DNA from 2 places in the Micromonospora sp. NBC_00860 genome. Region 1 is predicted to be linked to the other one. Evidence: riboswitches for the same ligand, from Rfam matches in the RefSeq annotation. Region 1 holds a riboswitch; the other holds the start of a gene.
What was found. Region 1 has a riboswitch for cobalamin ahead of OH804_RS14665 (CbtB domain-containing protein). Riboswitches for the same ligand answer to the same signal wherever they lie in the genome.
Positions count from the first base shown of each region.

Region 2: another riboswitch for cobalamin. It lies ahead of cobN (cobaltochelatase subunit CobN); the one in region 1 lies ahead of OH804_RS14665 (CbtB domain-containing protein).

Region 1 is NZ_CP108825.1:3,168,761-3,172,165, reverse strand. Features, by position in the region: gene OH804_RS14675 (histidine phosphatase family protein) at 1-232, opposite strand, end outside; gene OH804_RS14670 (CbtA family protein) at 229-999, opposite strand; gene OH804_RS14665 (CbtB domain-containing protein) at 990-1,193, opposite strand; cobalamin riboswitch at 1,228-1,384, opposite strand; gene OH804_RS14660 (amidohydrolase) at 1,649-2,527, shown strand; gene OH804_RS14655 (ABC transporter permease) at 2,847-3,405, shown strand, end outside.
Region 2 is NZ_CP108825.1:2,376,691-2,380,095, reverse strand. Features, by position in the region: gene cobN (cobaltochelatase subunit CobN) at 1-1,806, opposite strand, end outside; cobalamin riboswitch at 2,140-2,269, opposite strand; gene OH804_RS10745 (MBL fold metallo-hydrolase) at 2,611-3,327, shown strand; gene OH804_RS10740 (hypothetical protein) at 3,339-3,405, opposite strand, start outside.

The DNA of each region.
Region 1 (3,405 bases):
TCGTCGGCAGCAGGCCGAAGGTGTCGGCGGTCTGCCGGGCCGCCGCCGCTGGACTGGACAGGCAGGTGTCGTGCACGCCGAGGTGCCCACGTCGGTCCGGATCGGTGTGGGCCTGGGCGAGGGCGGCACGCAGGCCACCCTCGTCCAGGCCGTCGTCGGTCCCGCCGAAGCGTGCCCGGCGCAGAGCCGCGGTGTGACCGTGGGCGACCAGCCGGAGGCTGGTGCCGGTCACGTGCCCGGTAGTGCGGTGGCGGCCCGGCGACGCCGCTCGTGGTGCATCAGGGCCGCGAACAGCAGGCCGATGCCGGTCCAGAGCACCACCTGGGTGCCGAGCGAGGCCAGCCGGAAGTCCCACAGCAGCGTGGCGGGGAAGTCCGCCGGAACCTCCTGGAAGGACGGCATCACCACGTACGACACTGCCGTGACCAGGAGGAACCCGCCCACGGCCGCGGCGGCGCGCAGCCACGGCGGCGCCTGGGCGCCGACCGACCGGTAGCCCAGCGAGCCGGCCCACACGGCCACCAGCCCGAGCACCACCATCAACAGGTAGGTGACGGTCCGCTGGTCGATGGTGGCCGGGTCGCCGACCGCCGGCGGGTTCGCCGGGTACTTGAGGAACGGCACGATCACCGCGCCGAGCAGCGCCGCGCCGGCCAGCAGCAGGCCCGACCGCCCGTCGTCGTCGCCGCGCCGCCGCCGGGACAGCAGGACGTACGCCGTGGCCAGCAGGCCACCCATCGCGGCCCCGAACAGGCCGGTGGCCAGGAACAGGCCGCCGCGCTGACCCGTCCGGCCGACCAGGGCGTCCTCGTGATCGTGCGCACCAGCGGCGGGCTCGGCGTGCGTCGCCGCCTCCTCGATGGCGATGGCCGCCTCGACGTGCGGTTCGCCGGCGACGTACGCGAACGCCCCGGCCAGCAGGCCGGCGATCAGGCCGGCGAGCAGCCCGCGGACGAGGACGGCGAGGAACGGGGGAGCGGTGGTGGTGTTCAGTGGCACGGGACGCCCAGCAGGTGCCGGCCGTCGTGCATCAGTTCGTGAAGGTACATCCCACTGCGCGACACCGCCCCCTGGTCGAAGGCGACGAGGTACGCCAGCAGGGTGAGCACGGCAACGGTCGCGAGAGCCGTCCACAGGAGACGGGCACTGCCAGCGGGGTGCACCACCGGCTGGCTGGAAGCGGAGCTAGACATGAATACACGAACCTCCCCAGGGATGACGCGTCCCCATCGCAAGGCTGCGGACGACCGAGCGTCCTGGCTCGCGGCACCCCGGTTGTGGTTGGGGAACCGCTCACAGTGGCGCGACCGCGCCGGATTCACACCGGCTTCCCTCGCGTCGCCGCAGATAGTGGGTCGACGGTATCGGTGCCGCCTCAGGCGGTCAACCCGGACCCCGCGCACCGAACGCGGCCCCACCGATCGGTCCACGAGCCGACCGGGCCGCAGGGTGCCGGCGGATTCGTCAGACCAAAAGGCGACAATGCCGGAAGCCGGCAGTGGCGCGCGTTCCGCGACTCGTGAACACTCTGTTACCGCTAACATGGTCAACCTGCCAGATCGGCTCTGTGGCTCCGGGTCGACCCGGGGGGTTCGATCAGCGGCGGGGCGGGGTGCGGGGTGGACGAACAAACAGCAGGACGGGTCCGGTGACGACCGGCGAGGTCGCGCGACGACCGGGCATCGTCGACGCGCACCATCACCTCTGGGTTCGGGCGCGGCACCCACAGCCCTGGATCGATCCGCACACCATGGCAGCGATCGACGACGACTTCACGCCGGTCGAGCTCGCCCCGGCGACCCGGGCCGCCGGGGTCACCCGGACCGTGGTCGTGCAGTCCGTCGCCGTCCGGTCCGAGACGCCCGAGCTGCTCGGCATCGCTGCCGACGACCCACTCGTCGCCGGGGTCGTCGGCTGGGTCGACCTCACCGCCACCGACGTCGGCCGCCGCCTCGACCGGCTACGGAAGGTGCGCGGCGGCGAACGGCTGGTCGGGATCCGCCACCTGGTCCAGTCCGAGCCTGATCCGACCTATCTGGACCGTCCGGACGTGCGGCGGAGCATCGCCGCGGTCGGTGCCGCCGGCCTCGCCTTCGACCTCCTGGTGCGTCATCGTCAGCTGCCCGCCGCCACCCGGCTCGTCCGCGACCTGCCCCAGGTGCGGTTCGTCCTCGACCACCTCGGCAAGCCCCCGCTCGGGCACGCCGATCTCGGTGACTGGCACCGCGATCTGCGGGCGCTCGCGGCCGAGCCCAACACGACGGCGAAGCTCTCCGGCCTGGTGACCGAGGTGGACGCCGCGTCCTGGACGACGGCCGACCTGCGGCCCGCTGTCGAGCACGCCCTCGACGTGTTCGGGCCGGATCGGCTGATGTTCGGCTCGGACTGGCCGGTCTGCCTGCTGGCCACCTCGTACGCCCGCTGGGTCTCGGTCCTCGGTGACCTGCTGGATCCGCTGTCCGAGGACGAGCGGGCGGCGATCTGGAGCCAGACCGCCGGTCGGGTGTACCAGTTGGCCCCGTCCTGACGCGGCAGCGGCTTCCGAGCTGGGGACATAGCATGTTATCGATAACATGCTAGGGGCGGCGGTCGATGTTGTTTGGTCGGACGAATGCGTTCGACGGTGCAGGTAACGATGGCAAAACATGCCCGCAAGACCTTGGCAACATACGTGAATGCGTGGCAAGGTAACGCCTGATCGTGGGAAACATCCGACCTATCTCCACGGTTGTGTGGGCACCTGGCCGCACTGCCATCCGAGCGGGGTCGGTCGCTCACAGGCGTACGGCTCGTCGGCGGGTCCCCGTCGGACGCCGGCGCCGCGCTTGGGGAGGTCAGGTCCGACGATGAGTAGCGCCGAGGCAACCGCCGGCACGCAGCGCGGCGAACTCAGCGACTGGTTCCGGGAACGGATCTCCCACGCCGTCTCCGAGTTCACCGCCGCGACCGCCCTGGTCGTCCTGTTCATCGCCCTGACCTTCGCGAGTCCCTACTTCCTGACAGCGGACAACCTCTTCAACATCGGCGCCCAGACGGCGGTGATCGCGATCATCGCCACGGCCCAGACGATGGTCATCATCACGAAGGGCATCGACCTGTCCGTCGGGTCGGTCGCCGCGCTCGCCGGCGTGCTGGGCGCGATGGTCGTGCGCGACCTCGGCTTCTCGATCTGGGCGGCGACGGCGGTCGCGATCGGCGTCGGCGCGCTGGCCGGGCTGTTGAACGGGTTGCTGGTGACAGTGGCCCGGATTCCACCGTTCATCGCGACGCTGGGAACGATGTCGGTGGGCCGCGGCCTCGTCTTCATCATCACCGGAGCGGTCGGCGTCTACGGCCTGCCCCGATCCTTCCAACTACTCGGCAACGGGCAGATCCTCGGCATCCCGTTCGCCGTGGTGATCACCG
Region 2 (3,405 bases), 790 kb from region 1:
GGCCGGGTCGAGGGCCTGCACTGTCGCGTACTCGTCGAGCAGTTGCTCCAGTTTGGCCAGGTCGCCGTAGGTCTCGGCGCGGGCCATCGGCGGGACCAGGTGGTCGACGACCACGGCGTGCGCCCGCCGTTTGGCCTGGGTGCCCTCGCCGGGGTCGTTGACGATGAACGGGTACACCAGCGGCAGGTCGCCGAGGACCGCGTCGGGCGCGCAGTCGGCGGCCAGGCCGAGGCCCTTGCCGGGCAGCCACTCCAGGGTGCCGTGCTTGCCCAGGTGCACCACGGCGTCCGCGCCGAAGCCGCCGTCCACGACGGGCGCTGTCAGCCAGCGGTACGCGGCCAGGTAGTGGTGGCTGGGCGGCAGGTCCGGGTCGTGGTAGATGGCGATGGGGTTCTCCCCGAAACCGCGAGGCGGCTGGATCAGCAGCACCACGTTGCCGAAGCGCAGCCCGGCGAGCACGATGTCGCCGCCCTCGGTGTACAGCTCGCCCGGCGGCTCACCCCAGTGCTCCCGCATCCGCTCGCGCAGCTCGGCCGGGACCTGGTCGAACCAACGCCGGTACGTCGGCCCCGGTATCCGGGCCTCGGCGGCGGCCAACTGCTCCGGGGTGAGCCACTCCACGTCGTGACCACCGGCGGCGATCAACGCGTGGATCAGCGCGTCGCCGTCGTCGGGCGGTGGCGTGTCACCCAGGTCGTAGCCGGCCTCGGCCAGCGCGGCGAACAGCCGGACCGCCGAGGCCGGGGTGTCCAACCCGACGGCGTTACCGACCCGGGAGTGCTTGGTGGGGTACGAGCTGAGCACCACGGCGACCCGCTTGTCGGCCTGCGGCACGTACCGCAGTCGGGCGTGGCGCACCGCGATCCCGGCGACCCGGGCGGCCCGCTCGGCGTCGGCGGCGTAGACCGACAGCCCGTCGGCGTCGATCTGCTTGAACGAGAACGGCACTGTGACGATCCGGCCGTCGAACTCGGGGATGGCCACCTGCATGGCGGCGTCCAGCGGGGACAGCCCGGCGTCGCTGTCGGCCCACTGCGCGCGGGTGCTGGTGAGGCAGAGTGCCTGGATGACCGGCACGTCCAGGGCGGCCAGCGCACCGACGTCCCAGGCGTCCTCGTCGCCGCCACCGGAGGCGTCAGCGGCGACCGCACCGCCGGCCGCGAGGACCGTGACCAACAGCGCGTCACAGCGGGCGAAGAGTCCGAGAGGGCCGGCACCCGCGGTCAGGCCGCGCAGCGAGCCGCAGAAGATCGGCAGGGGGTTGCCGCCGGCTTTGTGGACCGCGTCCGCGAGCACGTCGACGAAGTCGGTGTTGCCGGCGAGCGCGTGCGCCCGGTAGAAGACGATCCCCACTGTGGGCCGGTCCGGGTCGGCGGGGCGGTCGCCGTGCACGCCGTACGCCGGGGTGGGCGCGGGCGGGGCGAACCCCTCGCCGGTGAGCAGCACCGTGTCGGACAGGAACCGGGCCAACTGCCCCAGGTTGTCAGGGCCGCCCTCCACCAGGTAGGCCAGTGCCTGGGTGACGACCCCGGACGGCACTGTGGAGACGGCCATCAGCTCCGCGTCGGGTAGCGCCTCACCGCCGAGCACGACCGTCGGCACGCCGCTGGCGAGCACCGCGGCGAGGCCGTCCGACCAGGCCTGCCGACCGCCGAGCAGCCGTACGACGACGAGGGCGACCCCGTCGAGCAGGGCGGACACCTCCTCGACGGTGACCCGCGCGGGGTTGGCCAACCGGTAGTCGGCGCCGCTGGCGCGGGCGGCCAGCAGGTCGGTGTCGGCGGTGGACAGCAGCAGGATGCGCACGGTTGGCTCCGGGAAGTGACGCCCTGGGCGCCGAGGGGGCGACCGGGACGATGCGGATGGGTACGGCGTCAGCCGGTACGACGGCCCCGGCGAACGGCGCATCGACGCGGGCGTCGGGGCCGGTCAGCGGCGGGCGCTCGGCTCAGCGGTACCGGAAGCCAGCGGCCTGGCGCACGCCGCAGCGGCCGGCCCGAGGCGTGCGGGCGCGACCGGTTCCGGGCGCGGTGCGGCGCCCTGCACACAGGTCATGACGATGCTCGTCGATGAATGAGACGCCGTGCGTCATCGGGTCCTCCTCGGGTGTCCACGCCCTGGGGTACGTCCCGACGGCCGAAGTATCCTGGCTTCCGGATCGACGCTCTCCCCCGGCCTTCCAACCGCAGACACACGGCCGTGACTCACGAGGGGGGATCGCTCCCCGGTGACAGTGGCGGGACCGCGTCGGATTCACACCGACTTCCTTCACTGCCGTCAGGCCGCGAATGCTGCCACACCGCCGCGCCGCCGGTCAACGCCGGTCCGGCTCGACCAGGCGCACGGAACTCATCGAGATTCAGCGATTGGTGCGAGCGCGAGTCCGCGCGCCGCAATGCCCCAGATCAATGCTCGACATCCTTTGCTCTGCTTACCTATGTGCACCACACACGGAGCGTCACCGGTGCGTATAGGTAAGCAGAGCAAAGGGAGGTTGCACCTACCCTGGCCTGCGCCGATCGTCCGGCGGCGTGTTGCCGGCCGACACCCTCACATAGGATCGGCGATTGCCACACCAGTGCCCGTGATCAATCTCGGAGGTCGATCACCATGGTCGCCCCGCAGTTCCACCACCTCGCCGGTCGGGTCTGGCTCTGTCCGGGCGATCCGGACCCGGAGGCGGTCCAGGCCGGCGTCGCCGTCGTCGCCGACGAACGCGGCAGTGTGATGATCGACGCCGGGCAGAGCCCCGCGCACGCCGGCGACATCCAGGCCGCGCTGGCCGCCGCCGGGCTACCGGAGCCGCGCTGGCTGGTCTACACCCACCATCACTGGGACCACGTGTGGGGCGCCTGCGCCTGGCCCGGGGTGGAGATCGTCGGGCACGAGACGGCCGTGTCGCTGCTGCGCGCCGAGGCCACCCGGCCGTGGAGCCACCACTACCTGCAGGAGCAGGTACGCGCCGATCCCCGCCTCCGCCCGAGCTTTCGGGCACGCGCGCGCGCCATGGCGTCCTGGGAGGGCTTCGCCATCCTGCCGCCGACCCGGACCTTCACCGACGTGGACGAGCTGCCGGTCGGGGTCCGGCTACGCCACGTCGGCGGGGGGCACGCGCCGGATTCGACAGTGGTGCTGGTGCCCGACTCGGGGGTCATGCTTCTGGGCGACTGCTTCTACCCGCCGCCGGCACATCTGCGCCGGCCGGAGGACGGCCTCGATCTCGACCTGGTCCGGCGGCTGCTGGACGACACCTACCACTGGTACGTCTCCAGTCACGCCGAGCCGATGACGCTCGAGCAGGCCCGCTCAGCCGTCGAGGCTGCCTGAGCGGACGAGCCTCAGCGGGCGTGGCGTTCCGGGTGGGCGCGGCTCCAGGTCCGCATCCGTTCCGGGTAGCCGGTGCGC